DNA from 4 places in the Bacillus sp. JK62 genome. Region 2 is predicted to be linked to each of the others. Evidence: riboswitches for the same ligand, from Rfam matches in the RefSeq annotation. Region 2 holds a riboswitch; each other region holds the start of a gene.
The links. Region 2 has a riboswitch for S-adenosylmethionine ahead of ACWJJ4_RS10655 (bifunctional homocysteine S-methyltransferase/methylenetetrahydrofolate reductase). Riboswitches for the same ligand answer to the same signal wherever they lie in the genome.

Region 1 (7,431 bases), on a different contig from region 2:
GTGCAGATAATGAATCAATCCCTTCATATATTTGTTTCTATTGTAACAATGATCCGCTGCTCCGGCCAAAGAGGGTGTGCCCCTGAATCCTTTCGAATGTGCCGGAAACCGGCGCTCGCTTTATCTGAAAAACGGTATTCACACGATTGCTCATTCTAATGCGTCGTATGTCCGAATTCCTGAATACACTGCTGCACGAGGGTCACTCCCTGACTGAGAGCCGCGCCGCCCCCGAATGCCGCCGCGACGCTGATGACCTCAAGGATGTTTTCTTCTGTGGCCCCTTGGTCAAGGCAGCCCTTCGTATGATAAATCATGCAAAATTCATCTTGAGCGCTGATGCTGATGCCCAGAGCGATTAATTGTTTCTCTTTTTCAGTTAATGAATCCGCTGAGAAACACTGCTCAGTAAATTCATTAAACTTCCGCCCCATCATCGGCATTTTTTGCTCGAATATGCCTAAACCTTCTTTATATTGTTTCAATGCGTCATGCACGCTTTTTCCGTTATCCTGGTATTGAGCCACTGCCATTCCTCCAATCGTTAACCTTCCTTTTTATTATGGACAGTTCTCCGATTAATACCCGAAAAAAACCCCGGATGATTCATCCGGGGTTTTCGCTTTATTCAGATACGGGAAGCACGGCTCCGTCGTATTTTTTCTCAATAAAGTCTTTGATTTTCTTAGAGTGAAGCACTTCCATAAGCGCTTTGATTTTCTCTGATTTTTCGTCACCTTTGCGTACGGCGATGATGTTTGCGTACGGGTTGTTTTTCGTTGATTCCACTTGAATCGCATCTTTTAACGGATTCAGTTTGTTTTGAATCGCATAGTTGACGTTAATGAAGACTGCATCGCCTTCTTCTTCATTATATGCTTTCGCCGTTAATTCAGGGGCGATTTTTTTGAATGTCAGGTTTTTCGGGTTTTTCGTAATGTTTTTCGTCGTCGCTTCAATCGTTTTTACCTTCGGATCAAGTGTGATCAGTCCGGCTTTTTCAAGCATCGCCAGCATACGGCCTTGTTCAGCGACATTGTTAGTCATGATGATGGTCGCGCCTTTAGGCAGGTCTTTCAGCGATTTGTATTTTTTCGTGTAAATTCCGAATGGCTCAAGGTGAACGGCTCCGGCATTCACGAGTTTGTAATCTTTATTTTCTTTCATTTCCTGTTCAAGGTAAGGAACGTGCTGGAAGTAGTTCGCATCCACTTCATTATCAGCTAACGCTTTGTTGTACATTTTGTAATCGTTCAGCACTTTTACTTTTAATGTGTAGCCTTTTTCCTTCAAGAGCGGTTCCGCTTCTTTTAAGATTTCAGCATGCGGTGTTTTTGTCGCGGCGACAACGATTTCCTTTTTATTCGAGCCGTTTGATCCGCAGGCGGCTAAAACTCCCGCGAACACAAGCAGCAGCGCACTTAATACAATCTTTTTCAATGTAAATCCTCCCTTATCTTTTGTCTATTATATTTGTAATTACATCACCGATAATCTGAATGATAAAGACGATGATGAGTATAAATACTGTCGCTACAAACGTTACATCCGTATTATTGGACTGGTAGCCTTCTACATATGCAAGGTTTCCGAGTCCGCCTGAACCGATGGCGCCGGCAATGGCGGTAGATCCGATCAGGGCGATGGCCGTCACGGTGATGCCTGAAATTAACGCAGGCATTGATTCAGGAATCAGCACTTTGAAGATAATCGTCGATGTCTTTGCTCCCATTGATCTGGCAGCTTCGATGACTCCTTTATCGACTTCCCGGAGCGCAATTTCCGCAAGACGGGCGTAAAACGGCGCGGAGCCGATAATCAGCGCCGGCAATGCGGCATTCGGTCCTAAAATCGATCCGACCAAAATCTTAGTAAAGCCGAGAAGCAGAATAATTAAAATAAGAAACGGAATAGACCTGAAAATATTAACGACCGCCGCAATCACGGTGTTAATGATTTTATTTTCCCATAAGCTTCCCTTGCCCGTTAAAAAGAGCAGAAGACCGAGAATCGCTCCGATGATAAATGAAAAAACTAAAGCGATGACCGTCATATAAAGGGTCTCATATGTGGCCGTCCACAGCTCGGTTATATCAACGTTCGGGAACCATTTTTCAAACATTTGTGATCACCTCTGCTTCTACCTGTTTGTCTTTGATGAACCGGATCACGTTTTCTACTTCTTTTTCCTGACCGTCAATATGAATGAATAATGAACCGTAGGCTCCGTCCTTCGTCTGTGAAATTTTCCCCTGCAGAATATTAACGTCCACATCAAAGTTTCGGATCATTTCCGTAATGAGGGGCTGCTCGGCGGCCTGCCCGACAAATGAAAGCTGAATCGTTTTCCCTGTCGCTGTTTCCTGCAGAAAATGCTGGATGGTTTCTTTCGTCTCCTCCGGTTCTGTCACCTGCTGAACGAAACGCTTGGTCATCGGTTCGCGCGGGTTTCTGAAAACTTGGAGTACTTCGCCTTCTTCAACGACTTTCCCGTTTTCCATGACGGCGACTCTGTTGCAGATTTTTCGGATGACGTGCATTTCATGGGTAATGAGCACGATCGTCAGACCGAGTCTGTCATTTATATCGGATAAAAGATCCAAAATTGAATCGGTCGTCTGCGGATCGAGCGCTGATGTCGCTTCATCGCACAGAAGGACTTTCGGATTATTGGCGAGCGCCCGGGCGATGCCGACACGCTGCTTTTGACCGCCGCTCAGCTGCGACGGATAAGATTTTTCTTTCCCCTCTAATCCGACCAGTTTAATCAATTCATCAGCGCGGCGGACCCGTTCACTTTTTTTCACGCCGGCGATTTCCAGCGGGAACATAATGTTCTCCCGGACGGTGCGCGACCACAAAAGGTTAAAATGCTGGAAGATCATGCTGATTTCCTGGCGCGCTTTTCTCAGCCCGCGGCTGCTTACTTTATTTAATTCCGTCCCCGCGACTTCCACGGTTCCCGACGTCGGCTTTTCAAGGCCGTTCAGGAGACGGATTAAGGAACTTTTACCAGCTCCGCTATATCCTATAATTCCAAATATTTCGCCCTTTTTGATATCAAGAGTGACATCTTGGACAGCATTGACATCCCCATGCTTCGCTTTGTAAATTTTTGAAACATTTTGAAGATGGATCAAAGCAATCACCCGCCTTACACTATTCTAAGAAATCTTCCGGGTTTCTCCGCAAAAGAAAAGCCTTTCTGCAAAAATGAGCAGAAAGGCTTATTGAAAAAGGCCTTTCTCTCATCTTTCAAAGCAGACCGCTTCGAGTGAATTGGCACCATTTCAACATTGTTGATGGTTGCCGGGCTTCATAGGGCACTTCCCTCCACCTCTCTTGATAAGAGAAAACATATCGTATTTTCGTCCGGAAATTCTTACTGTAGAATAGCACGGCGAATGATAAAAAGTCAATAAAATAAATATTGGAAGCTATTGTCACATAGTAGATTGGCAGTTACGGCCGTTTACTGATCGCCTGAAAAAATCCGTTTGTCAGCCAGAGGATGGCCTCCAGCTTCAGCAGGGCTCTGAATGATCCTTTCACTTTGAGTTTTCCGCTTTGGATAAGCTTTTGCAAAGAGACATCACCATGCAGGAGATGGATGATTTCCGTCTGGTTTCCGTAAAAGGTCAAATTAGATTTTTCCTTTGAAGCCGACGTTTTTCTCATTTCTCCCTGTCCGTTAATTGAGACCGTTAAGGCTTCTGTTTCTCCTTGGAATGTAATCAGCAGCGTTGAGGCGTTTAATAGCGGTTTCAAAAACAGATGCTGTCCGTCATTCTCTGAAACTTCTATTTTCTCCACTCGTATAACCTCCCGTTTTAATGGCCATACATACACTTTCTCTTTTTAACGGACAGAACCCTTTATAAACCGCACGACATTTTCCTGTAAATATTGTCACATCGGGAACGTTTGCGATGTTTTTTGTTTAATCAGCTCATATAAATAGGAAACGGAGCGGAAGGCGTATCCTTTCTCAACAAGCTCTCCGCCTTTAAACAGCAAAAAGCACGGAACGCTTTCAATCTGATAGGCTTTGGCGAATGCGGGGGAATAATTCACGTTGTTTTTATAGAAGGCGGCGCCGGGCAGCATTTCTTCGACGACAGTAAGCATTTTGGACGCCAGCTGGCATGTGCCGCAAAACGGGGTGTACAAATACAGGAGATAAACGTCATCCTGAATCGATTCGAGTTCATTTTCTTGGAGTTCTTTCATGATTACCACCTCAGGTCGTTCTTTTTCAAAAATACAGTGTCAGCATCAAAGCCGGCTCTGATCAGCACAGATGCGAGATGATGGCCCGGGCACGACTCGACTTGCCTGTATGTTCTGTCTATATAAATATGTCGCGCTTCGGGAAGCTCCCGTTTCAGCTGTTTTCTTAGTTTTTCTCCGGAGTCATCTGCGTCCGTTAAAATATAGACGTCTCTGTCAAACAGGCGGTCCGCCAAATCTTCCAGTTCGGTTTGGCCGATCGTCCCGTTTGTACAGACGATTTCCGCGGGTTCGATGAGCACTTCCCTGACTTTGATTTTATCAGATTTTCCTTCTACGATAATGACCTTTTCATCTCCGTTGTACATAAGCGCGTCACCTGCCGATTGTTTTAGCGTCAGATTGAAAAAGAAGGCAGTGAAATTCACCGCCAACTGTTAACACCAGCCATTCTCATAATCGCAATCGACATATTTCGGATCGCTGCCGTTTATGACATCGGCTGTTTTATAAAATTTTTGATTTTCAAATGAAAAGCCCTGTTTGAGCTCGTACTGGTCCATGCCTGTCATCTCGCCGATGGCTTCATTTTCATGAAACAAGGAAAACCGGCCGTTTTGAAAGCGGCCCGTGACGTTCTCCGTCACATCGACCTTTTGTTTATCAAAAGCCATTTTAGACACCTCCCGTTACAGATAGAGTGTCCAAATGGCCCCTTTGCTATCCGATCAGTCTTCCTGTGTCATTTCGTCATATTGCTCAGAAGTCATGAGGTTTTCGATTTCTTCAGCATCAGCCGGTTCCACGACGATCATCCACGCTTTTTCATACGGAGACTCGTTTACGAATTCAGGACTGTCATCAAGGTCTTCGTTCACTTCCGTCACCGTTCCGTTAATCGGTGCGTACAGTTCGGATACGGTTTTGACGGATTCCACGCTGCCGAATGGCTCGTCCGCTTTAATTTCGGCGCCGACTTCCGGAAGCTCGACAAATACGATGTCGCCAAGTTCGGCTTGCGCGAAATGTGTAATCCCGATACGGGCTTTTCCGTCCTCAACTTTGACCCATTCGTGCTCTTTGGAATAACGCATATCTTTCGGTGTGCTCATCTAAATCCCTCCATTTTTTTCTTATAATAAGAAGATACCATAATTCTTTGAACCTGGCATTACATCCAATATTTTTCGAATTGGTCTTCTTTAAAGCCGACAGTGACTTTTTCGCCGTCTGTCGTAATCGGGCGTTTCAGGAGCATACCGTCTGATGCCAGAAGTTCGAGCTGTTCATCCTCTGACATATGATACAGTTTTTCCTTTAAGTTCAGCTCGCGGTATTTCATTCCGCTCGTGTTGAAAAACTTTTTCAGCTCAAGACCGCTCTTTTCATAGAGGTCTTTAACTTCTTCTTTCGACGGAGTTTCCTCCGCGATATGTATTTCGTTTATTTCCTTACCGCGGTCTTCCAGCCATTTTTTCGCATTACGGCACGTTCCGCATTTAGGGTACCAGTAAAAATTTAACGACATCTTCTTCACCCCTTGTAAATGATCGTCGTTATTTTAACACAATCACTTGTAAAAACCTATAACGTTGCTTCATGAAAAAGCGCCCCTGATGAAGGAGCGCTTTCAGCATGTGATCAGACTGTATATTTTTCTTCACGGAAGACGGCTGCTGCCGCTTCACGTTTTTTCTGAATGAGGTTTTTCGGCGTCAGGCGCGTCAGTTTACGCAGCACGGAAAGCATCATGCGGAGGGAATCTCCTTCCTCCATGGCGATCAGTGATTCTTTGGCGTGCGCTTCAATGTTCTGAAGGGCTTCCTGGGCAAAGATTTCTGTATATAACAGCTTCTGCGCGGCTTTTTCGGCACCGTCCGCCGCAATTGCTTTTTCCGTTCTGAGGACGGCGGATTCCAAAGCGTACAGCGCGCTGACAATATCGGCAATGTTCACCATGATTTCCTGCTCGCCTTCAATCTCTTTGCCGTATTTCTGCGCCGCGAGGCCCGCTGTCAAGAGGGCGATTTTTTTCGCCTGTCTGACAATGTATTTTTCCTGTTCAAGAGGTTCTGAGCCCGGCTCTTCAGGCATCAGCATCATGAGTTCATCTTGGAGCGCTTTTGCTTTTTCAAAGAGCGGCAGCTGACCTTTTACGGCTTTTTTCAGAAACGTGCTCGTTACGATCAGGCGGTTGATTTCATTTGTGCCTTCAAAAATCCTGTTGATTCTTGAGTCGCGATAGGCGCGCTCCACTTCATATTCCTGCATAAACCCGTAACCGCCGTGAATTTGAACGCCTTCGTCGGCAATGTAATCAAGCGTTTCAGAACCGCACATTTTGTTGAGCGAGCATTCAATCGCGTACTCGGCGATGGACTTCGCGACTTCGCGTCCGTCTTTTTGCTCCTCTTCCGTCAGTCTGCTCATATTATCTTCGAATAAGCCCACTGTTCTGTATACAGAGCTCTCCATGGCGTAAAGCCGGGCTGACATCGTCGCAAGCTTTTCCTGAGTGAGCGTGAAGCTTGCGATCGGCGTTTTAAATTGCCGGCGCTGGTTTGCATAAGCGGCAGACAGCTCAATCACCCGTTTTGAAGCGCCGATTGTGCCGACGGCAAGCTTGTAGCGCCCGATATTCAGGATATTAAAGGCGATGACATGGCCTTTTCCGATTTCGCCGAGAAGATTTTCTTTCGGGACTTCCGCCTGATCTAAAATCAGCGTTCTTGTCGATGAACCCTTAATCCCCATTTTTTTCTCTTCCGGTCCCGTTGATACGCCCGGATAGTTCTTTTCTACGATAAATGCGGAAAACTTATCTCCGTCCACTTTAGCGTAGACGACAAAGACATCTGCAAAGGCGGAGTTTGTAATCCATTGCTTTTCCCCGTTAAGAATATAGTGTGTGCCCGCTTCATTCAAAACAGCCGTCGTTTTCGCGCCGAGGGCATCTGAACCTGAACCGGGCTCAGTTAAGGCGTATGCCGCGATTCTTTGTCCTGAAGCCAAGTCCGGCAAATAGGTTTTTTTCTGTTCTTCCGTTCCGAAGAACACGATCGGCAATGAGCCGATACCGACGTGAGCGCCGTAAGATAGCGAAAAGCTGCCGGCACGTGAAAACTTTTCCGTAATGAAGGCTGAACTGATTTTATCCAGGCCGATTCCGCCATACTCTTCAGGCACGTCTGCTCCGAGGAG
Region 2 (7,431 bases):
GCGCCATTTCTTCCGTCGATACGGACACCTGCTCGGTCATGTCCTTCAGCGTCTGGTTTTCCTTCGTCAAACCTTCCGCAAAAGTCTCGACTTCACGGCCGACTTCTCCGATCGCCTGAATTAAGGTGCGGAGCTGTTCAGCCATCATTCCGAATGAGTCATTCAGCTCTTTCAGTTCGTCCTTCCCTTTATAATCAAGCATTTCAACAGCAAGGTTCCCTCCTGCAATACGGCGGGCATTTTCAGCCATGCGGCGGATCGGCCCTGCAATTCTCTTCGTCAGCCTGATGGAAGATATGACGGTGACGGCAAGTATCACGATGGTCAGCACGGCTGCGCTGTAAACGATAAACTGAATCTGGTCAGCCGTCTGCTTCTGCATGTCTTCATAGTGATCCCGGCTTTTCAGATTCAGCATATAAATATCATTCAGGAGACCGTTGATGCGGGCCGCCGTCCTTGTCGCTTCAGCCGGGCTTTTCGAATCAAGGGCAGCGTCCGCCTCCGCCTGCCATGATTCGTATTTTTTGGCGAGTTTGTCATAAGCGGCTTTGTCCGCATCGTCCCTCATCGTTTTTTTGAGCGCCGCCAGTTTGTCTGAGCTGCTTTTCATATAGCTTCGTACATCTTCTTTCTGGGCGTCTGCGAGCGTATAGGAATAGCCGGTGATGCTTTCTTTTAACGTATTAAGGTCAGCTTTTGCTTCCTGGACGTTTAACAGCGTGTCCACTTCATCTTCATTTGAAGCCTGAATCTTCATCATGTTTACGATGGTAAAGCCGATGACGGCGGCGAAGCAAATCATCGTAACGGCTGCGTTAACGAGCAGCCTTGTCCGTAATGTCACTTCAGATCGCCTCCTTTTTCAATCAGACTGTTTTTCATATCCGTGATCTTTTTCGTCAGCCCGCCTGCGTTTTTGACAACTCTGATCTTGGCTAAGTCCATGCCGTTTTCCTTCAGTCCGTAAACGATCTCACCGCTTTTGATCTCCTTGTTGTCTTTTAAATCTTTCGCCAATTCATAGATGACATGGTCGACGTTTTTCACTAAAGAAGAGATAACGGCGTGCTCGGCGGTGTAATATTGATCGCTGTCAACACCGATGGCGTATACTTTTCGCGCCTCCGCTTCTTTCAGTGCGCCGACACCCGTGAAGCCGGCCGCCGTAAACAGGACATCGGCTTTTTTTCGGATCATGTTTTGGGCGATGCGCTTCCCGAGCTTATCATCATCAAACGTACCGCTGATTTCCGACAGCACGCGGATGTTCGGTTTGACTGATTCCGCGCCTTTCAGATAGCCTTTCTTAAACCGTTTAATGACATCGGCATCTGAACCGCCGATAAATCCGATCGTGCCGGTTTTGCTCGTCATAGCCGCCAGCGCTCCGGCTAAGAAGCTTCCTTCATCCTCTTTAAACGTGACGGAGGTGACATTATCCAGGTCTGATACGGAATCAATCAGCACAAACCGCTGCTTCGGATATTTTTTGGCGACCTTTTCTAAATCCGCCTGCATGCTGTAACCGAGCCCCACAACAACATCATTGCCTTCCCGGACAAGCTGGGTCAGTCCTTTTTCGTACGTACCGGTGTCTTTTATTTCTCTGTAATCAAATGTGATGCCGAGCTCGTCTCTTGCTTTCATCAAACCTTGAAAGCCTGAATCATTAAATGATTGGTCGCCGAGGCCGTTGTCTGTCAGCATGATGCCGATTGTTTTCGTTTTTTCGGCCGCCGTCTCCTCGGATTTGCCGGCACATCCCGCCGTGCTGAGCGCAAGCAGCAGTACAGCCGCAAATATCGCCATTTTTCTCATTGAAACTCTCCTTTTGTTTTTTTCTATAGTTATATATCGGTTCGGATGTCAGAATATTTTATTTCAATAAAATATGTATGTTCGGCAGGTTGATAAACAAATGAGGGATATAGGAGCTTTTGAGAAAATAAAAAACACCGGTTTTGGTTCACCGATGTTTTTGCAGAAAATTTATTGTTTTTCGTATGTCCAGCCGTCTTTCTGATACACTTTGCCGTTTTTCATCAGGTGCCCGAGCGCCCGCTTAAAGGCGGCTTTGCTTAAATGAAATCGTTCGCGGATATCGTCAGGATCGCTTTTGTCTCCGTAAGGCATCGCGCCGTTTCTTGATCTCAGATAGGTCAGAATCTCCTCCGCGTCAACCGAAAGCGCATCCTGCTTTCTCGGCAGCAGGGACATGTTGACGGAGCCGTCTTCCTTCACCTCGATGACACGCCCCGTCACGCGGCTGCCGAGTCTCGGCTCTTCTTTTCTTTCTGAAGGGTGAATAAACGCGCGGATGCCTTCATCGGTTATCAGAAAAGAGCCTGATGCGATCAGTCTGTACACCGTGCCTGTCAGGTCTTTATTCATGACGTCTTCCTCTGCATCCGTAAATAATTCACTGATGATATCCTCAGGCGCCGGCTTGGCAAACATGCGTCCGCGGCTTGTCACCTTCAGCATGCAATACAGTCTGTCGCCTTTTTGCGGCCAGACGGATTTGTACGGAGGCAGGTGCTCCGTTGCGACGAGCGCGTCTTTTGACAGACCGACGTCGACGAATACGCCCATATCCTCCACAGCGTCCGTCACTTCCACCCATCCGTAGTCATAAAAGCTGATAAGCGGCTTTTTCATCGTCGCCGCGAGTCTTTCCTGATGATCGACGTAAATAAATACGTCCACTTCATCTCTGTCTTCAATATCCTCTGTAATTTCACTGTTATGTAAAAGAACCGTATCCTCGCCGTCGGTTAAAAAATAACCGAAATCGGTTTGGTGATCTATACTAAGCGTGAGCTGCTGCCCTGGTCTCATGTTATCGTCCTTCCTGATTCGCCCGTATGAGGCTGATGTTTTTCTCATTTTTTCCAATATGCATAAATTCATGCTTTATGCTGTTGGACATTTCTCTTTATTCTACTATAATCAACTCATAAGTGAAATGTTATAGGAGGTTTTCTCATGGCAAAAGAAAGTTCTTTTGATATTGTATCCAAAGTTGAATTTCCCGAAGTGCAGAATGCGATTCAGATGACGCTGAAAGAAATCGGCACGCGCTATGACTTTAAAGGATCGAAAAGCGATGTAACTTTAGAAAAGGAAGAACTTGTCCTGATTTCTGATGACGAGTTTAAACTGAATCAGCTCAAAGATGTGCTGAGCGGCAAGCTGATCAAACGGGACGTGCCGACGAAAAACATTGAATACGGTAAAATCGAAAATGCCTCAGGGGGCACGGTGCGCCAGCGCGCGAAGCTTGTACAGGGCATTGATAAAGACAACGCCAAAAAAATCAACGCTGTGATTAAAAACTCCGGCTTGAAGGTCAAGTCACAGATTCAGGACGACCAAGTGCGCGTCACCGGAAAAAATAAAGATGATCTGCAGCAGATTATTGCAGCCGTCCGCGGGGCAGACCTGCCGATTGACGTTCAATTTATTAATTTTAGATAAATTATGTGATTCCTATTGATTATTGTCTCTATTTTCGGTAAATTTGGAGAAAGGGATTTTCACAGTTAAGTTTTGGAAACCCATGACAATTATATGAACGTTCTTATCAAGAGAAGCCGAGGGACTGGCCCGACGACGCTTCAGCAACCGGTGTAATGGTTTAACCCAAACCATGACCAAGGTGCTAAATCCAGCAAGCTAAAAACAGCTTGGAAGATAAGAAGAGAGACAAATGATTACAAAGTCTTCTTCTTAAGAAGACTTTTTTTATTTCTCTTTTTTCCTTGCTGAATGTGACGAAGGAGGCAAACAATGGGACTATTACAAGACTTAAAAGAACGGATTTTAATCGGGGACGGCGCGATGGGCACTCTCCTCTATTCCTACGGCATTGACAGATGTTTTGAGGAACTGAACGTATCAAAGCCCGAGGAAATCAAGCGGATACATAAGGCTTACGTCGAAGCCGGGGCAGACATCATCCAGACAAATACGTACGGCGCGAATTTTATTAAGCTCTCAAGATACGGACTTGAGGATGAAACAAAAAAAATCAATCAGGAGGCGGTCAGAATCGCGCGCGCTTCCTCAGACGGCGCTTATGTATTGGGAACGATGGGCGGCATCCGCACCTTTAACAAAAACGCCTACAGCCTGGAGGAGATTAAACGCAGCTTTCGGGAGCAGCTTTATTTATTGCTTCACGAAGAGCCGGACGGTCTGCTCCTGGAAACATACTATGATTTAGAAGAGGCGCGCGAAGTGCTGAAGATAGCGAGAAAAGAAACGGAACTTCCGATTATGCTGAACGTATCCATGCACGAACAGGGCGTGCTGCAGGACGGAACGCCGCTTCGGGAAGCCCTCAGGTCAATTGCCGATCTCGGCGCTGACATAACGGGAATCAATTGCCGGCTCGGCCCGTACCACATGATTGAAGCGCTCACCGAAGTGCCGATTTTCCGTGACGCTTATTTATCGGTCTACCCGAACAGCAGCCTTCCGTCTTTAGAAGAAGGCCGGCTTGTGTATGATACGGACGATGCCTATTTCCGGGAGAGCGCCGTACAGTTCCGCACTCAGGGCGCGCGCATTATCGGCGGCTGCTGCGGTACGACGCCAAACCATATCAGAGCCATGGCTGAAGCGGTCCGCGGACTTTCTCCCGTCACTGATAAAGAAGTGAAAATCAGACGGGAAGAAGAAGTCATCTCCGTCCGGAACGAACGGACCGAGCCGGGTTTAAACGAAATCGCCGCTCAAAAACGGTCAATTATCGTAGAGCTTGACCCGCCGAAAAAATTGAATTTTGACAAATTTCTGCAAGCGGCGGCTGAATTAAAAGAAACCGGCATAGAAGCGCTGACGCTCGCCGACAATTCATTGGCGACACCGCGGATCAGCAATGCCGCCTGCGGTTCATTGCTGAAAGAGCGCCTTGATATCCGTTCTCTCGTTCACATTACATGCAGAGACCGCAACATCATCGGCCTTCAGTCACATTTAATGGGGCTGGATACGCTCGGGCTTACCGACATTTTAGCCATCACGGGTGATCCTTCAAAAATCGGCGACTTTCCGGGGGCTACCTCCGTCTATGATTTAACGTCCTTTGACTTGATCAGGCTGATTAAGCAATTCAACGAGGGCATTTCTTTATCAGGGAAACCGCTCGGCAAGAAAACGAACTTTTCCGTAGCCGGAGCATTTAATCCGAATGTCCGCCATCTTGATAAAGCAGTAAAACGGCTGGAGAAAAAAATCGAGTGCGGAGCTGACTACTTCGTGTCCCAGCCTGTCTACTCGGAGCAGCAGCTCATTGACATTCATCATGAAACGAAACACCTCAAAACACCGGTGTATATCGGAATTATGCCGTTAACGAGCAGCCGCAATGCAGAGTTCATTCATCATGAGATCCCGGGCATTAAGCTGTCAGACAGCATCCGGGAAAAAATGGCGCTCGCCGGCGAAGACAAGCAAAAGCAGAAAGCCGAAGGCCTCGCCATCGCCAAGTCGCTTCTCGACACGGCGTGCGAACTGTTTAACGGAATTTATTTAATCACCCCGTTTCTCCGTTCTGATTTGACATCAGAGCTTGCAGCTTATATTAAGCAAAAGGATGAAAAGCGGGCTGATGTATATTTGCATTGACGCGGAAGAGGCCGCCTGATATGACAGGCGGCTTTTTCATGGTACGATACAGAAAAAGAATCAAACAAAGGAGGATTTTTTATGGTTGAAGTAAAACCCATCACCGCAGAAGACACATACGCCATCAGACACAGCGTGCTGCGCCCCCATCAGACGATTGAGGATTGTAAATATGATCAGGACAGCGTCAAAGGAGCATTTCATCTCGGAGGTTTTTACGACGGGACATTGATCAGCATCGCTTCTTTCTACCCGCAGAACCAGCAGGCTTTACAGGCGGCGCCCGCCTACCAGCTGCGCGGCATGGCAACGCTTGAAGAATACCGGACGCAAAAAGCGGGAAGCACGTTAATCGCCTATGCGGAACGGAAACTGGCAGATATGGGGGCTGCGCTTGTCTGGTGCAACGCCAGATGCCACGTGAAGGGATATTACGAAAAGCTCGGCTGGAAAAGCACGGGCAGCCCCTTTGACATACCCGGCATCGGCCCGCATGTGATCATGTATAAAGAACTCGCCTGAAACAGACAAAAGCCCTTGGGGACATGTCTCTAAGGGTATTACCTTGAATGTCACGTCTGCTTTTATATGCGACACTATTGACGCCCTCCCGCTTTTTTAATACCCTTTGTACATTACGCAACAGCAAGGATGGCAGGCAGAAAGCGATATCTGCCAATTGCCGATTTCAGCTATTATGTTTAGAAAAGGGAGTATGAGATGAATACGATCCAAAAACCGAAAATCCCGAAAGAATTGCCGGTGCTTTCTTTCACTGAAGCGCTTCAGGATGAGGAGCTCAAAGAAGTCATCATTGAAAACGGCATCGTAAACGGCAAACTGGACGGCCTGCGTGCCGAAAAAGTCATTTTCAGAAACATCGTTTTTACGGATATCTCTTTCAGACATATGGAATGTACGGATGTCCTGTTTGACAAATGCGATGTCTCAAACGCTGATTTCAGCGGAAGCATCATCCATAGAACGGCGTTTCAGCATTCAAAACTTCTCGGCTTGAATCTGGCGGATTCCGCCATGCGTCATGTACGGTTTGAAGACTGCCTCGCAAATTACAGCTCCTTCAGCTATTCCAATATGAAGCATGTCCGTTTTGACTCGTGCGGCCTTTCAGAAAGTGAGTGGAATGATGCCGTTCTTGAATACACAGATCTTGACGTCTGTGATTTGAACGGCGCAAACTTCATCGGCACGTCTCTTTTTAATATGGATATCAGCACGTGCACATTTGATCATCTGCATGTCTCGCTTGATAAGCTGAAAGGATGCCGCATCTCTCCGGCGCATGCCGTTACATTCGCAGAAGCGCTCGGCGCCATTGTGACGTGATCTTTTATTAAACGAAACGGCGGGCAATGTCCGCTATCGTTTGAATGCCTTTTTCCAAGTCCGGTAAAGATGCGTACGAATAGGAAAGACGCAGGCTTTGCCGGTCTTCGGGAAGATAGAGAGCTCCCGGATTGATCAGCACGCCGGCCTCCAAGGCACGGATGAAAAGCGTCTGAACGGTGAATGCTTTATGGAAGGTGACCCAAATATAAAAGCCCCCCTCCGGCACACGCCACTCCGCAATATCTCCCGCGTATCTTTCAAGAAAACGCAATGCCGCATCTCTCCTGATTTTGAGTTCCTTTCTGAGACGCAAAAGACGCTCTTCATAGCGGCCGCTTGACAGCCATTGACATGCCGCCCATTGAGATAAAGCGCTGGAGCCGTAATCCGTCTGCATTTTAATATCGGCGAGCCTGTCTGCAACCGGCTCAGGGGCGACGACCCATC
Region 3 (7,431 bases), on a different contig from region 2:
GCTCCGCAAAGGAGAGCGGGCTTTGTTGCTCGGGCCGAGCGGATGCGGCAAAAGCTCGCTCGCTCTCTGTTTAAACGGTCTGTACCCGGAAGCATGCGATGGGGTTCAATCGGGAACCGTTTCTTTATACGGAACACCTCTTTCACATCTGACAGAACCCGCCGCCAGATCCATCGGCGTCGTGTTTCAAGATCCGGACCAGCAGTTTTGCATGCTGACGGTTGAAGATGAAATCGCCTTCGGCCTGGAAAATTTGCAATATACAAAAGAAGATATGGACGCAATCATCGATGACGTTTTAGAAAAATTAGAGATCACTCATCTGAAAACGCGAACGATCGCTTCGCTGTCAGGCGGTTCAAAACAAAAAGTGGCGCTTGCCTGTATCATTGCAATGGAACCGGAACTCATTATTTTGGACGAACCGACGGCACAGCTTGATCCATATTCCGCACGTGAATTAGTGCGGCTGATCAAAGATCTTCAAGCAAAAAAAGGCTTCGGCCTTCTCGTTATCGAACATCAGCTTGATCACTGGGCGCCGTGGATGGACAGGACGATTGTGCTTGACGAAACGGGTCAGAAGGTGATGGACGGAGAGACGGATGTTATCTTTGAAACCAAGATTGAAGAGCTGATGCAGCTCGGCATTCCGATTCCGCGTGTGATCTCATTGCAGGAGCACGTCAGCATTCCTTTTACATTGTGTAAAGAAAATCTGTTTCACGAACCTGTACCATCTCTGCCTGAACCCAGGCCCGTTGCGCTTTCGGCAGAAGACGCGCTGAGCGTTCACGGGCTGTCATTCTCAAGAGGAGCAGACGTCATTTTTCAGGATGTGAGCTTTTCCGTAAAAAAAGGATCAATCACCGCGATTGCCGGCCCTAACGGAACAGGAAAATCCACGCTCCTTTCTGCTGCGGCCAAGCTCATCCGTCCGCTGGGCGGAGACATCAAAATAGACGGCAGACCGATTGATTCCTATTCTGAAAAAGAGCTGCGGCGGCAGATCGGATATGTTTTCCAGAATCCTGAACACCAGTTTGTCACAGATTCCGTCATTCAAGAGCTGATGTTCAGTTTTGAAAGCAACAGAGCCGCAAAGGAGAAAGCTCTTCAGCTGTTAACCCGATTCGGCCTGAGACGCCATGCCTCACAGCATCCGTTTTCTTTAAGCCAAGGACAAAAACGCCGGCTCAGCGTCGCGACGATGCTTATGCACAATGTGAACGTTTTGATGCTTGATGAACCGACTTTCGGACAGGATGCCAAAACGGCGCGGGAGTGTATGCAAATGCTCCGTGAGATTCAAAAGGAAGGAACGGCTGTTTTGATGGTGACACACGATATGGAACTCGTCTCGGATTATGCCGACACGATCCTTGTGCTCTGCGGCACGAAACTGGTATTCCGGGGAACTCCCGACGCTTTGTTTTCTGATAACATCGGGATCGCCGAGCAGGCACATTTGGCTTTGCCGCTGCGGTATGAATGGATGAAACACGACAGGAGGCGGAGAAATGAACTTGCGGCTGGAGGCTGTTAACCCGTCAATAAAGGCGGCGGCTGTATTGTTATGCGTCATTATGCTGTCATTTATTTATAATCCGTACACCCCTGCTTTGTTTTATATCATCATTGCGGGAGGCGTCCTCTCGGCGGGGCGTGTGCCGCTGAAAAAATGGCTGCTGTTCACGATTCCGTTTGTCATTCTGGCCTTCGGTTCTTTATGGACAGCCGCCGTATTCGGAAACGTCCCGACAACCGGAAGCAATCTGCTGTTTAAGCTCGGGCCGATTGCCGTCAACAGTGATAACGCGGCGCTCGGGATTTCTATCGCGTTTCGTATTCTATGTTTTTCCGCTTTGTCGATGATGTTTCTTTTTACAACCGATCCGATTCTGTTCATGCTCAGTCTGATTCAGCAGTGTAAGCTGCCGCCCAAGCTTGCATACGGCGTTATCGCGGGATTCCGGTTTCTCCCTCTTCTGAAAGATGAAATCCTGATCATCCGGCAGGCGCACAGAATCAGGGGTGCGGCGTCTGATTCCGGGCTGAAAGGGAAGCTCTCCGCCTTCAGGCGCTTCACCATTCCGCTATTGGCAGGCGCAATCAGAAAGGCGGAACGCACGGCGATCGCGATGGAATCTAAAGGCTTTACGGGGAGCCGAAACCGCACGTTTTACAGAACTGTTACTGTGCGCCGCGCCGACTGGTGCTTTTTCCTGCTCGTGCTTCTGTTATTCGGGGCAAGCTGGCTCATTTCATTGTTGTTTATATAAAAACAGGCCGCCGGAGTGATTCGGCAGCCTGTTTTGTTATGTATGTTATTGATGATAATTGAGAGCCTGAGCGAGATTGGACTTGACCGTAATATCTGAGAAATTAATGCCGAGCTGTACGGCGGTTTGAGCGATTTCCGGCCTGATTCCGGATAAAGTGGACGTGACGCCGATCAATTTCAGCGCCTCAATTAATTTAAAAATCTGATGCGCCACCATCGTATCGACAACCACTACACCCGACAGGTCAATTAACAGATGTTCAATCAGCCGTTTTGCACATGTGCTCAGCGTATTTTCAAGAATGAATTTGGCGCGCTCCGTGTCAATATCGCCGACAAGCGGCAGCAGCGCCGTCCGTTTGCTCAGCGTGATAACCGGCGAGCTTAACTCCAAAATCATTTCTCTTTGCGCATTCAGCTGCATTTTTGAGTTATGCTCAGCATGATCGACAAACGTGTAAATCGTAAAATCAAATACTTGCGTAATTAAATTCTCCCATTTCTTCCTTTCTCCCTGAGCAAACGAAGATTCATGTTTATCGGCAAACGCATCATAATAACTGATGTATAGTCTCCGGTTTCTCATGAATTCACGGACCACATACTGGACGGGAGTATCCAGATGCTTCTGGTCTTTCGCAAGCTCAATCACCCACCGCTCGAACTCTTCTAAAAATTCTTTTTCCGGCATGATATACATTTTATTAATATGCCGGTAAAATTCTTTATCCTGCTCCGTCAGTTCTTCTGTGATGACGGGATTTGTCAAAGAATAAATCGAATTCGGATCCGAATCTTCCATCGTTTCGATCCACTCTTTCGCAATTTGATCCACTTGTTCTGAAAAATAGCTGTATAACGCTTCATTTATCTTCATCTCTCTTCTCCTTTCCCATTTCCAATTATAGCGTCAGCGGGTCATGAATGAAAATGAAAGCTGTCAAACTATCCATTTATTTGAAATTTTTTAGTCCGATAGATTACGCCTTTTTTATGAAAATGCTTCAAATGACTCTTTCCGGCCGGCATGCTCTGCCATAAAATAGTAGCAACACCCTTGTATCCACTCGCAAGCATAAAAAAGGAGGGCTTTTTTATGAATGGTGAAATGCATTTGATTCCTTATGTCACGGATGAACAGATCATGGATGTGAACGAGCTTCCTGAGGGGATTAAAGTGATTAAGGCGCCAGAGTTGTGGGCAAAAGGGTTTAAAGGCAAGGATATTAAAATCGCGGTGCTTGACACAGGCTGCGACATCAATCATCCTGATTTGAAAGACCGGATTGTCGGCGGGAAAAACTTCACCGATGATGACGGAGGCAAAGAAGACGTGATTTCCGATTACAACGGACACGGGACACACGTTTCCGGAACGATTGCAGCCAATGATTCAAACGGCGGAATTTCGGGTGTCGCGCCGGAAGCAAGCCTTTTAATCGTTAAAGTTCTCGGCGGGAAAAACGGCAGCGGCAAATACGAATGGATTATTAACGGCATCAACTACGCCGTTGAACAAAAGGCGGACATTATTTCCATGTCACTCGGCGGGCCAAGCGATGTGCCTGAACTGAAAGAAGCGGTCACAAATGCGGTAAAAAGCGGTGTTCTGGTCGTTTGCGCGGCAGGAAACGAAGGCGACGGAGACGAGCGTACAGAGGAACTGTCGTATCCGGCCGCTTACAACGAAGTGATCGCAGTCGGATCAGTCTCAATCGCCCGTAAATCGTCTGAATTTTCAAACGCTAATAAAGAGATTGACCTGGTGGCTCCGGGAGAAAATATTCTCTCCACCCTTCCCAACCATAAATACGGGAAGCTGACGGGCACTTCAATGGCCGCCCCGCATGTGAGCGGAGCGCTTGCCTTAATAAAAGGGCTTGAACAGGACGCGTTTCAGCGGACGCTTTCTGAGGCTGAAGTCTACGCCCAGCTCGTGCGGCGGACCCTTCCTTTGGACATCGCCAAAACATTGGCCGGGAACGGATTTCTGTATTTAGACGCGCCTGAAGTACTGATGGAAAGAGCCGAACAGGCACAGCTGCTGTCTTTCTGATATTTTTCTCGTATAATGATTGATCAGTTTGTCACATCACCAATTTTTAAATTGTGAGATTTTCTATTGACAGTGATCTGAATAAGCTGATAAGATAACCAACAAATGATGTAACTTTTCAAAAAAATTGAAATACTTTCTCTTATCGAGAGTTGGGCGAGGGATTGGCCTTTTGACCCCAACAGCAACCGACCGTAATTCCATTGTGAAATGGGGCGCGTGATTTTTGCGCCGAGACGATTGTCTCATAAGGCACGGTGCTAATTCCATCAGACGTGATCTGAGAGATAAGAGAGGCTTGCATTTTGAAGTTAAAGCCTCTTTCTCTCATGAGAAAGAGGCTTTTTTGTTACATCTCACTTAAAGGAGGAGACTTAATGACAACAATCAAAACTTCGAACCTCGGTTTTCCGAGAATCGGCTTGAACAGAGAATGGAAAAAAGCACTTGAGGCTTATTGGAAAGGAAACACTGATAAAGAAACGTTTCTTAAAAAGCTTGACGGTTTATTCTTATCAGCTGTCAAAACACAGCTTGACCAACATATCGATATCGTGCCGGTCTCTGATTTCACTCATTATGATCATGTGCTTGATACCGCCGTCAGCTTTAACTGGATTCCGGAAAGATTCCGCAGCATCACGGATCCCGTTGATACATACTTTGCGATTGCCCGCGGTGTAAAAGACGCCGTTTCCAGTGAAATGACGAAATGGTTCAATACCAACTACCATTACATCGTTCCTGAATATGACGAAAGCATTGAATTCCGTCTGACGAGAAACAAACAGCTTGACGACTACCGCCGGATCAAAGAAGAATTCGGAGCGGAAACGAAACCTGTCATCGTCGGTCCGTATACATTCGTCACGCTTGCGAAAGGATACGAAGAATCAGAAGCGAAAGCGATTCAAAAACGCCTTGTTCCTCTTTATGTGCAGCTGCTGAAAGAGCTTGAAGCAGAAGGCGTCAAATGGGTTCAGATTGATGAGCCTGCCCTTGTGACAGCTTCTTCTGAAGATGTCCGCGCCGCAAAAGACCTCTATGAATCTATTACAAAAGAGCTTTCAGGACTGAATGTCCTCCTGCAGACATACTTTGATTCAGTTGATGCATATGAAGAACTCGTTTCTTATCCCGTACAGGGAATCGGACTTGATTTCGTGCATGATAAAGGCAGAAACCTTGAGCAATTGAAAAAGCACGGCTTCCCGAAAGATAAAGTGCTGGCAGCCGGTGTGGTCGACGGCCGGAACATTTGGAAAATCGATGTTGAAGAACGCCTTGATGCAGCTTTGGATATCCTCAGCCACGCTGATGTTGAGGAGTTATGGATTCAGCCTTCAAGCAGTCTTCTGCACGTGCCGGTGGCGAAACACCCTGACGAGCATCTTGAAAAGGATTTGCTGAACGGCCTGTCATACGCTAAAGAAAAACTGGCGGAACTCGGCGTCTTAAAAGAAGGGCTTCTGTCCGGAAAAGCGGCCGTCAGTGAGCAGATCGAAGAATCAAAAGCGGCACTTAAGGCTTTAAAAGCATTCGCAACAGGAGCGAACTCAGCTCAAAAAGAAGAGCTGAATCAGCTGACGGAAAAAGATTTCTCCCGTCCGGCAAGCTTTGAAGAACGATTGGCGCTGCAAAATGAATCACTCGGTCTTCCTCTTCTGCCGACGACGACAATCGGAAGCTTCCCTCAATCTGCCGAGGTGCGGAGCGCACGGCAAAAATGGCGCAAAAAAGATTGGACGGATGAACAGTACCAAGCCTTTATTAATGCGGAAACGAAGCGCTGGGTTGACATTCAGGAAGAAATCGGCTTAGACGTGCTCGTTCACGGAGAATTTGAGCGGACGGACATGGTCGAATACTTCGGTGAAAAACTGGCCGGATTCGCCTTTACGAAATATGCATGGGTGCAGTCTTACGGTTCACGCTGCGTACGTCCGCCTGTCATTTTCGGAGATGTCGAATTTATCGAACCGATGACGGTAAAAGATACGGTCTACGCCCAATCGCTGACTGAAAAACACATGAAAGGCATGCTGACGGGACCTGTCACCATCTTAAACTGGTCATTCCCGCGTGTGGATATTTCAAGAAAAGAAATCGCCTTCCAGATCGGGCTTGCCCTCAGAAAAGAAGTAAAAGCGCTTGAAGATGCCGGTATTCAGATTATCCAAGTGGATGAACCCGCGCTCCGCGAAGGACTGCCGTTAAAAACGCAGGATTGGGATGAATATTTAACTTGGGCCGCAGAAGCATTCCGGTTAACGACATCTTCTGTGCGAAACGAGACGCAGATTCATACGCATATGTGTTACAGCAACTTTGAAGATATCGTAGATACGATCAATGATCTTGACGCGGATGTCATTACAATCGAACACAGCAGAAGCCACGGAGGATTTTTAGAGTACCTGAAAGAACATCCTTACGTGAAAGGCCTCGGACTCGGTGTATACGACATTCACAGCCCGCGTGTGCCGGCAACTGAAGAAATCTATCAAATTATTGATGACGCGCTTGAAGTGTGTCCGACTGACCGCTTCTGGGTAAACCCGGACTGCGGACTGAAAACAAGACAGCAGGAAGAAACCGTTGCGGCATTAAAAAATATGGTCGACGCCGCGAAACAGGCACGAAAAAAACAAGCTCAGCTTGTATAATCAAAACAGCCATCCGTAATTTGCGGATGGCTGTTTTTTCTGGGCGTGCTACTTATTCTGCAGCGCTTCTGCAAGTTCATACAATGAATCATACTGCTTCATTTGATAGCCCCGCCCTTCTTTTTGCAAATACCCTTTTTGGCAGAATTGCGTCAGCACATGCAAGAGATGACGGTAAGATACACCCAAATAATCACAGACCGTTACGTGCTTCTCTTTATAAACCCCTTTATAAGCCGTCTGCAAAATAAAATCAGCAAGCCGGTTTTCAAGCGGGAACGCCAGACTTTGTGAATATTTCGAAGCCATAAGCGTTGCCTTAGCACTTAAAAACTTAGCCAGCTCACGCAGGAATTTCGCATCCTGCAGCAATTGCGCGCGGCAGCGGTAAATAGGCAGAGCAAAACAAACAGTTTTCGCTGAGG
Region 4 (7,431 bases), on a different contig from region 2:
AGGAGTGTTAAGTATGGGTAAATTTGAAGGTAAAATAGCGCTTGTAACGGGTGGAACAAGTGGGATTGGTCTTGCTGCAGCACAAAAATTTGTAAACGAAGGTGCATATGTTTATATCACGGGACGTAGACAAAACGAACTTGATAAAGCTGTTAACCAAATTGGCAAGAACGTAACCGGTGTTCAAGGTGATATTTCTAAGCTTGAAGACTTAGACAAACTATATGACATGATAAAGCAGGAAAAAGGTAAGTTGGACATTCTTTTTGCTAATGCGGGCACCGGCAGCTTCCTTCCATTAGGTGAAATTACTGAAGAGCAGGTTGATAGAACGTTCGGCATTAACGTTAAAGGAACCATCTTTACTGTTCAAAAAGCGTTATCACTATTCCCGGACAAAGTAGGTTCTATTATTGTAACGGGCTCTACTGCTGGATCAATTGGCAACCCAGCGTTTAGTGTATATGGAGCATCTAAAGCAGCATTAAGAGCACTAGTTCGCAACTGGATTCTTGACCTAAAAGATACTGAAATCCGTGTAAATGTGGTTAGTCCAGGAGCTATTCTTACACCTGCCTACGATGAGCTTTTTGGTGATGCACTTGAAGAAGTAATGGAAAATAGCAGAAATACTGTTCCAGCTGGAAAAGTTGGGACACCTGAAGAAGTAGCAAACGCTGTATCTTTCCTTGCTTCAGACGAAAGCAGTTACTTGACGGGTGTTGAATTGTTCGTAGATGGCGGGCTAGCACAGGTATAATTTCACTGCGCAGAGATTACAAATCGTCCCCAAAAAAAGGTTAATGGGGATTTACTTGAAGAAGTCGTTTTCCTTAAAGGACAGGGAATTCGACTTTTTATGTTTAAATTTGATTAACGTTGTAAATTCGCATTTTCCTGGGCTACCACTAAATGACCTGTAAAAAAGATTACTTTGTGAATAAATGTACTTAAAGTAACGGGAAGGAGAATGTCCAGTTGTTATTTGGAGTGAATTCGGTGGCTATAAAGAACTTAATTCTGCCTTATAAAGTTCTTTTATGAAAGACTTCATGAGATGAAAGAAAACTGGGAAGAAGATGAGGACTGGGACGATTAATAAAAGAAAGCTCTCTTTTAGAGAGCTTTTTTCAGATTTTCAATTTTTAACAGGCTTTATAATGAGCAAACAGGCATTACTCAAAATACTCGCCGCGCCTATCCAAAGCAGCCATTGTGTTCCGGTCAGCCATGAGGCAGTTAGGATAAAGAGTCCAATGGCAATTGATATATAATTGCCGGCTCGGTCCAGTTTACGGTTGCTATGAATTTTATATTTAGCATGAGAAATAAATTGATCAATTTTATCTTTCAGCTCATAGCATTTTTCCTTCATCTTATCCTCTGTTTCTTTTACTTTTCGATAAAGCATATTATTCATCGTCTGCACTCCCATATCTCCGTTTTGAAAATTCAGCCATGATTTTTTCTTCATAGTCATCTGAGATGAATCGTGCCTGGTCTTCAACTTTCAAATGTGCTTTTTCTTCAAAACCATCCTGTTCTTCACCATCAAAACGATAAAGTTTTTGCAATAGCCTCCAGAATGTTTCAACTTCTTCAGTTGTGAACTCATGAAACATATCCGCTAAAAAATAGGTGGATCTTTCTGAACAGGAAATTAACGCTTTTTTTCCTTCAGGGGTAATCTCAATATTGATTGCACGTTTATCCAGTTTGCTTGGCACCGTGTGAACATATCCTTTTTTCGCGAGGCTTGAAATTAATTTGTTAGCGGTTTGTTTTGTTGTGCCCAGCTTTTTAGCGATATTCATAAGTGTGGTATCTTCCGTCGGTAAATGGGCAATAGCAATAAGAGTCATGTGCTGTCGGGAAGTCAACATTTCTAAGTATTCGTCCCCCCGAGTCTGCACCTTATTGACAACCGAAAATAATGATGCGTAACTTTGTTGCATAAAATGCAGTTCCTTCATTAGTAATTTAATATCCATAAATTATCTCCCAACTAAATTGTCACCATGTTGACAATTACAATATACATCACAAAGGGAAATAAGTCAACATGGTGACTAATAGGGACGGGTACGGCTGTTTTCAAAAATGTTACAGGCAGTCGGAGTGTTTACAAAAGGGGAAATAAGTATAATAAATGCGAAAAGGGCATTAATTCAAAGTGAGAAGGTGTTTGACATGCAGAAAGTGAACTGGTCATAACGGTATGAATGGTTCAATAAACAAGATGAAAAAGACGGGCGTTTAATGGCGCTCCTTCGTCATGAGCTTACATATGAGGAAGTCATACGGTTATATATGAAAGGGTTTTATTTGAAATCTAAAGAAGGGGATGTTTCGTTACGTAAGAACGATATCTGTCGTATGTTTGGGGTTGAAGAGAGGCAGGGCGGCAAATCTTAATGAACGGGAAGAGAAAAACTCTTCCCGCTTTTCATAGCAGCTGTTATTCTTTTTCCAGCATGGAAGTCAGCCATCCTCTTAATGCCGTCTTCTGCACATACCGCTTTCCGTTTCTCGTGATATGCGGAATGTCATATATCCAAACCTCCAATAAACGTTATCATTTTTTATACGGTGAAGCCGGCCGAAGGATTCAGCCTTCAGCAAAACCGCCGGGCGTTTATTGCGGACGGTTTTGATTGCTGAGCTTTTCCACCTGCACCTTTCCGGAGAAGAAAACAGCGCCTCCGCCCATATCCGCCAGCCGATCGGGCGTGAGTGAATTGACGAGCTGTTTTTTATCATCCATATCGGCCCAAAGACCTTGGCTCACCGCAACGCCGGGAAGCACCTGTTCGCCGACCGAAACAGTCAATTCGCACTCTCCGCGGTGATTCCAAACTCTAACGGTTTCTCCGTCTTCTATGTTCCGGCGTACAGCATCTTCTGTATGAATAAAAAGTTTTGGCGCTTTTTCCAGTTTTACGTGTTTTTCGTTATTTGAAAATGTCGAATTTAAAAAATTATGATTCGGTCCCGGGACAAATAAAAGCGGAAAATCGTCATCGCTCTCAAGAGGGATGTGTGTCGGCAGCGCCGGATAACCGTCCTGTTTCATCTTTTCCGAATATAATTCAATTCTTCCGCTCGGTGTCTTGAGCTTTCCCGGAAAAAGCGGTTTTTTCCGTTTGGCTTTCATGAAGGAATGGCGTGAGAGCGCTTCGTAATCAATATCCTCGATATACGGATTGTCGGGAAAGTCCAGCGCCTGTCTGATTAATTCTTCATCGGAATCCTGAAGCTCCTGCTCGGTAAATCCCATTGCTCCGGCAAGCAGACGGAACACTTCCGTATTCGATTTGCTGTCCCCGTAGGGTTCGATCACCGGTTTTTGCAGCTGAATAAAATGATGCCAGTAAGACGTGTAAAAATCCGTGTTTTCAAAAGCGGATGAAGCAGGGAGCACGATATCCGCATATTTGGCGGTTTCCGTTAAAAATAAATCGTGAACGACTGTAAATAAATCCTCCCGCAGCAGGCCTTTTCTGACTTTATTCGCTTCCGGCGCAACCACTGCGGGATTCGTACCGTAAATAAACAGGGAGCGCACGGGCGGTTTTGTTTCTAAAAGAACGCTTCCGAGCCTGTTCATATTAAATGATCGCGGCTTCCGGCCGTAAAGCAGATCAGGCCGCTGGAGCGCTTGTCTGTTATAGTTTAATACCGCGCTGTTGTGCTTGATTGCGCCTCCTCCGGTGTTGAGCCACTGTCCTGTAACAGCCGGAAGGCAGGCGACGGTGCGGACGATCATTCCGCCATTGTCATGGTGCTGAATGCCGTTTCCAATCCTGATAAGGGAAGGGGAGGTTTCCCCGTACATTCTCGCAAGGCGTCTGATATCGTCGGCTTTAACGCCTGTAATAGCAGAAACCGTTTCCGGATCATAGTGTTTAACATGCGCTTTTAATTCTTCACTGCCTTCGGTGTATTCTGTGAGAAATGCTTCATCGTGAAGGTTTTCGTCGAATAAGACATGCATGATACCGAGGGCGAGTGCGGCATCTGTGCCGGGGCGAATGGGAATAAACCAATCGGCAAGCCGGCCGGTTTGATTCTTATGTACATCGATAACGACAATTTTAGCCCCTTTTTTCCGGGCTTTTTGAGCAATCATGATTTGGTGCATATTCGTGCTGACGGCATTGATCCCCCAAAAAATAAAGAGCTTTGCATGTATGGTCTCCTCCGGATCAGTACCCGCTCCTTCACCCATTGTATAGTTATAGCCTTCAGATCCGGCTTTGCTGCAGATCGTCCGTTCGAGATGACTCGCTCCGAGACGATGGAAAAAACGGCGGTCCATTCCCTCTGCCGCCAGTTTTCCCATATTGCCGTAAAAGCTGTACGGAAGAATGCTTTCCGCTCCTTCTTCGGCAATAAGCTCTTTCCAGCGCGAACTGATCGTATTGATCGCTTCCTCCCAGGAAATAGGCGCAAACGCGGCTTCACCTTTTTTACCGATCCGTTTTAACGGAACGGTTACGCGCTTCTCATCATAAATACGCTCAGCCATGTGTCTGACTTTGTTGCAAATATTCCCTGATGTGACCGGGTGATCGGGGTCTCCCTGAATGTTAACGATTTTTCCGTCTTTTTTTGTCACAAGCAAGCCGCATTGATCGGGACAGTCTAGGGAGCACACCGACTTAAAGACCCCGTTCGGCTGTGTTGCAGCAGAATTCATAGCCCATTTCTCCTCTTTGTTTATATTGTAAGCATTATAACATTTCAAAATCGAACGTCAATTCAGAAAAAAGTGTTGACATCATGGAAAGACTTTTCTATGATGAGTTTATTCTTTTAAACAGCCTGACAATTTCATCATTTTATTTTCTATCCAGAGAGGTGGAGGGACTGGCCCTATGAAACCTCGGCAACATTTATTGTGCCAATTCCAGCAAGCGTATGCTTGAAAGATAGGAAAGAATGGTCTATACATATTTGTGCGCTTCAAGCGGATAAAGACGGTATATGAATCTCTTTCCTTCTTTGAGGAAAGAGATTTTTTTATGGAAAAATTTATGTGAAAAGGATGTTTTGTACCATGACGGTTTTAATTACCGCGCCATATCACGACGAGGGGCTGAAGGAGCTGACTGAGCTGTTCGGCCGGACTGTGCACCGGCCGTGGAAGAAGCACGGCCGGGCCTATCGGGAAGATGAATTGATCCGAATGATTCAAGAGACAAACGCGTCGGGGCTTATTACCGAACTTGATGAGGTGTCTGAGCGTGTTATTGACATATTGCCGGATTCCGCTTTTATCGGTGTCTGCAGAGGAATGCCGTCTAATGTGGATATTGCGGCGGCGACTAAAAGAAAAATCCCCGTTTTCTTTACACCGGCCCGCAATGCCCAGGCCGTTGCTGAAATGTTTATCGGAAATGTGATTTCATTTTTGCGTCATACGTATTCTTCCCATCAGTGGCTGAAGGACGGGAAGTGGAATGGTGATTATTTGCAGGCTTACGTCAAATTCAGAGGAAATGAGCTGACGGGGAAAACAGTCGGCCTTATCGGTTTCGGCGCTGTCGGACAGAGAATCGCCCGGCTATTGGCCGCTTTTGATTGCAAAGTGCTTTACTATGATCCATTTGTCCGTCATGAAAACCGGGAGTATGAAAAAACGACGATTGAACGGGTATTTTCTGAAAGTGATATTGTTTCCGTTCACTTGCCGCGCACAGAAGAAACCATCGGCCTTATCGGCGCCCGGCACTTTCAATTGATGAAACAGGAAGCTGTTTTTGTCAATACGTCAAGAGCGGCGGTTACAGACAGGGAAGAGCTGCTGCGGGTGCTGAAAGAACGGCGGATTAAGGGAGCGATCCTTGACGTGTTTTATCATGAACCGCCTGAATCTTCTGATTATGAATTGATCTCTTTGCCGAATGTGTTAGCGACTCCCCATTTAGCGGGCGCAACATTTGAAGTGGAAGATCATCATGTGAAGATTTTAAATGAAGCGCTTTTCAAATGGAAACAAGATCAAACCTATACAATACGTGAACTTTATAACAAAAGAGAACTTGAAACGGAAGGAGGAGGCTGTAATGGCTGAACAAAAAGGCTACCTTGTATTTGACATCGGGACTGGGAATGCGCGAGTCGCGGTCGTGACTGCCGGCGGCGAAGTGACCGCGCTTGAAAGGGAAGACATCGAATATGTGACGGATCCGCTTTATCCGGACGGACGATATTTCTCACCGGAAGGGTTATGGACGCAAATCAGCGCTATGGCAAGAAAGGCTATTGCCAAGAGCCCTCATATTACATTAATCGGAATCACCTCAACAAGCCAGAGGCAGGGAATCGTTTTGATCAATAAAGATAAAAAGGCATTTCTCGGTCTGCCCAACATTGATAACAGAGGGCGTGAATGGGAAGGCGGGATTGAGGCAGAAGAAGAAGTGCATCAGCAAACCGGACGTCTTCCGAGCGCTTTATTTTCCGCCATGAAATTTGTCGGATTAAAAGCCAGACAGCCGTCTTTATGGAAAGAAGTGAAGTGCATCACAAGCATCAGTGACTGGGTGACATTTGAGCTGAGCGGAATTTTAAGCTATGAACCGTCACAGGCTGCTGAAACACTGCTGTTTGACGTAAGGAAAAAGGCGTGGTCAGAGAAATTATGCAACATCTTCGGTGTGCCTTCTGCCATTCTTCCTTCACTCGTCCGATCTGGGACGGTTGTCGGAATGTTAACGTTTAAGAAAGCGGCGGTGCTCGGTCTTTCTGAAAGAGTGCCTGTGATTGCAGGCGGGGGAGACACACAGCTTGCCATCAAAAGTGCAGATGCAAAGCCGGGAGATATCGTCATCGTATCCGGCACAACGACGCCGATTACAAAGATAACAGCGGAGACCGGAACCGAAAGTTTAGAGAATGCATGGCTGAATTGCCATACAGAAGAAGGTCAATGGCTTCTTGAAACGAATCCGGGTGTAACAGGACTCAATTATCAAAAATTAAAATCCATTTTTTATCCGAATGAATCCTACAGCGTCATGGAACGGGAAATCGCAAGTCTGCCGAAACATGATCATGCTTGTATATCTGCGTTAGGCTCCTATTTATCGCCTGAGAAAAACGCACTGGCAAAAGGCGGATTTATATTTGACGCTCCGCTGTCCCAAAACTTAAGCAGAGCCCATTTTGTTAAAGCCGCACTGCTGGAAATCGCTTTTTCAATCAAATGGAACTATGAGGCGTTAACAGAGGCGGCTTCCTTTTCACAAGATTATGTGAAGGTGTGCGGCGGCGGTTTCCAAAGTGATGCTTTGACGCAGTTTCTTGCTAACCTTCTTCAAAAGAAAATCTACAAGAGAGAGGGGTTCAGCCAGGCATCCGCAATGGGAGCGGTGATGATTTGCAACGAAGCTCTCGGTGTGAAAGCAGAGCTTTCGACCCGCACAA

Region 1: another riboswitch for S-adenosylmethionine. It lies ahead of metN (methionine ABC transporter ATP-binding protein MetN); the one in region 2 lies ahead of ACWJJ4_RS10655 (bifunctional homocysteine S-methyltransferase/methylenetetrahydrofolate reductase).
Region 3: another riboswitch for S-adenosylmethionine. It lies ahead of metE (5-methyltetrahydropteroyltriglutamate--homocysteine S-methyltransferase); the one in region 2 lies ahead of ACWJJ4_RS10655 (bifunctional homocysteine S-methyltransferase/methylenetetrahydrofolate reductase).
Region 4: another riboswitch for S-adenosylmethionine. It lies ahead of ACWJJ4_RS14625 (2-hydroxyacid dehydrogenase); the one in region 2 lies ahead of ACWJJ4_RS10655 (bifunctional homocysteine S-methyltransferase/methylenetetrahydrofolate reductase).

Annotation. Positions count from the first base shown of each region.
Region 1 covers NZ_JBSJQA010000001.1:840,309-847,739, reverse strand. The annotation lists gene ACWJJ4_RS04225 (carboxymuconolactone decarboxylase family protein) at 156-533, opposite strand; gene metQ (methionine ABC transporter substrate-binding lipoprotein MetQ) at 625-1,440, opposite strand; gene ACWJJ4_RS04215 (methionine ABC transporter permease) at 1,454-2,122, opposite strand; gene metN (methionine ABC transporter ATP-binding protein MetN) at 2,115-3,140, opposite strand; SAM riboswitch class I at 3,246-3,352, opposite strand; gene ACWJJ4_RS04205 (SCP2 sterol-binding domain-containing protein) at 3,463-3,813, opposite strand; gene ACWJJ4_RS04200 (thioredoxin family protein) at 3,910-4,230, opposite strand; gene ACWJJ4_RS04195 (toprim domain-containing protein) at 4,233-4,598, opposite strand; gene ACWJJ4_RS04190 (YusG family protein) at 4,668-4,904, opposite strand; gene gcvH (glycine cleavage system protein GcvH) at 4,959-5,342, opposite strand; gene ACWJJ4_RS04180 (arsenate reductase family protein) at 5,402-5,758, opposite strand; gene ACWJJ4_RS04175 (acyl-CoA dehydrogenase family protein) at 5,872-7,431, opposite strand, start outside.
Region 2 covers NZ_JBSJQA010000003.1:211,957-219,387, reverse strand. The annotation lists gene ACWJJ4_RS10675 (methyl-accepting chemotaxis protein) at 1-847, opposite strand, end outside; gene ACWJJ4_RS10670 (BMP family lipoprotein) at 844-1,821, opposite strand; gene ACWJJ4_RS10665 (CvfB family protein) at 1,993-2,889, opposite strand; gene ACWJJ4_RS10660 (YajQ family cyclic di-GMP-binding protein) at 2,989-3,480, shown strand; SAM riboswitch class I at 3,581-3,703, shown strand; gene ACWJJ4_RS10655 (bifunctional homocysteine S-methyltransferase/methylenetetrahydrofolate reductase) at 3,793-5,634, shown strand; gene ACWJJ4_RS10650 (GNAT family N-acetyltransferase) at 5,716-6,156, shown strand; gene ACWJJ4_RS10645 (pentapeptide repeat-containing protein) at 6,355-6,981, shown strand; gene pdxR (MocR-like pyridoxine biosynthesis transcription factor PdxR) at 6,989-7,431, opposite strand, start outside.
Region 3 covers NZ_JBSJQA010000004.1:112,941-120,371, reverse strand. The annotation lists gene ACWJJ4_RS11790 (ABC transporter ATP-binding protein) at 1-1,546, shown strand, start outside; gene ACWJJ4_RS11785 (energy-coupling factor transporter transmembrane component T family protein) at 1,521-2,282, shown strand; gene ACWJJ4_RS11780 (STAS domain-containing protein) at 2,328-3,161, opposite strand; gene ACWJJ4_RS11775 (S8 family peptidase) at 3,381-4,340, shown strand; SAM riboswitch class I at 4,480-4,634, shown strand; gene metE (5-methyltetrahydropteroyltriglutamate--homocysteine S-methyltransferase) at 4,718-7,006, shown strand; gene yeiL (transcriptional regulator YeiL) at 7,055-7,431, opposite strand, start outside.
Region 4 covers NZ_JBSJQA010000006.1:147,265-154,695, forward strand. The annotation lists gene ACWJJ4_RS14605 (SDR family NAD(P)-dependent oxidoreductase) at 14-760, shown strand; gene ACWJJ4_RS14610 (hypothetical protein) at 1,139-1,420, opposite strand; gene ACWJJ4_RS14615 (MarR family winged helix-turn-helix transcriptional regulator) at 1,413-1,991, opposite strand; gene ACWJJ4_RS14620 (molybdopterin oxidoreductase family protein) at 2,636-4,699, opposite strand; SAM riboswitch class I at 4,846-4,938, shown strand; gene ACWJJ4_RS14625 (2-hydroxyacid dehydrogenase) at 5,060-6,076, shown strand; gene ACWJJ4_RS14630 (FGGY-family carbohydrate kinase) at 6,069-7,431, shown strand, end outside.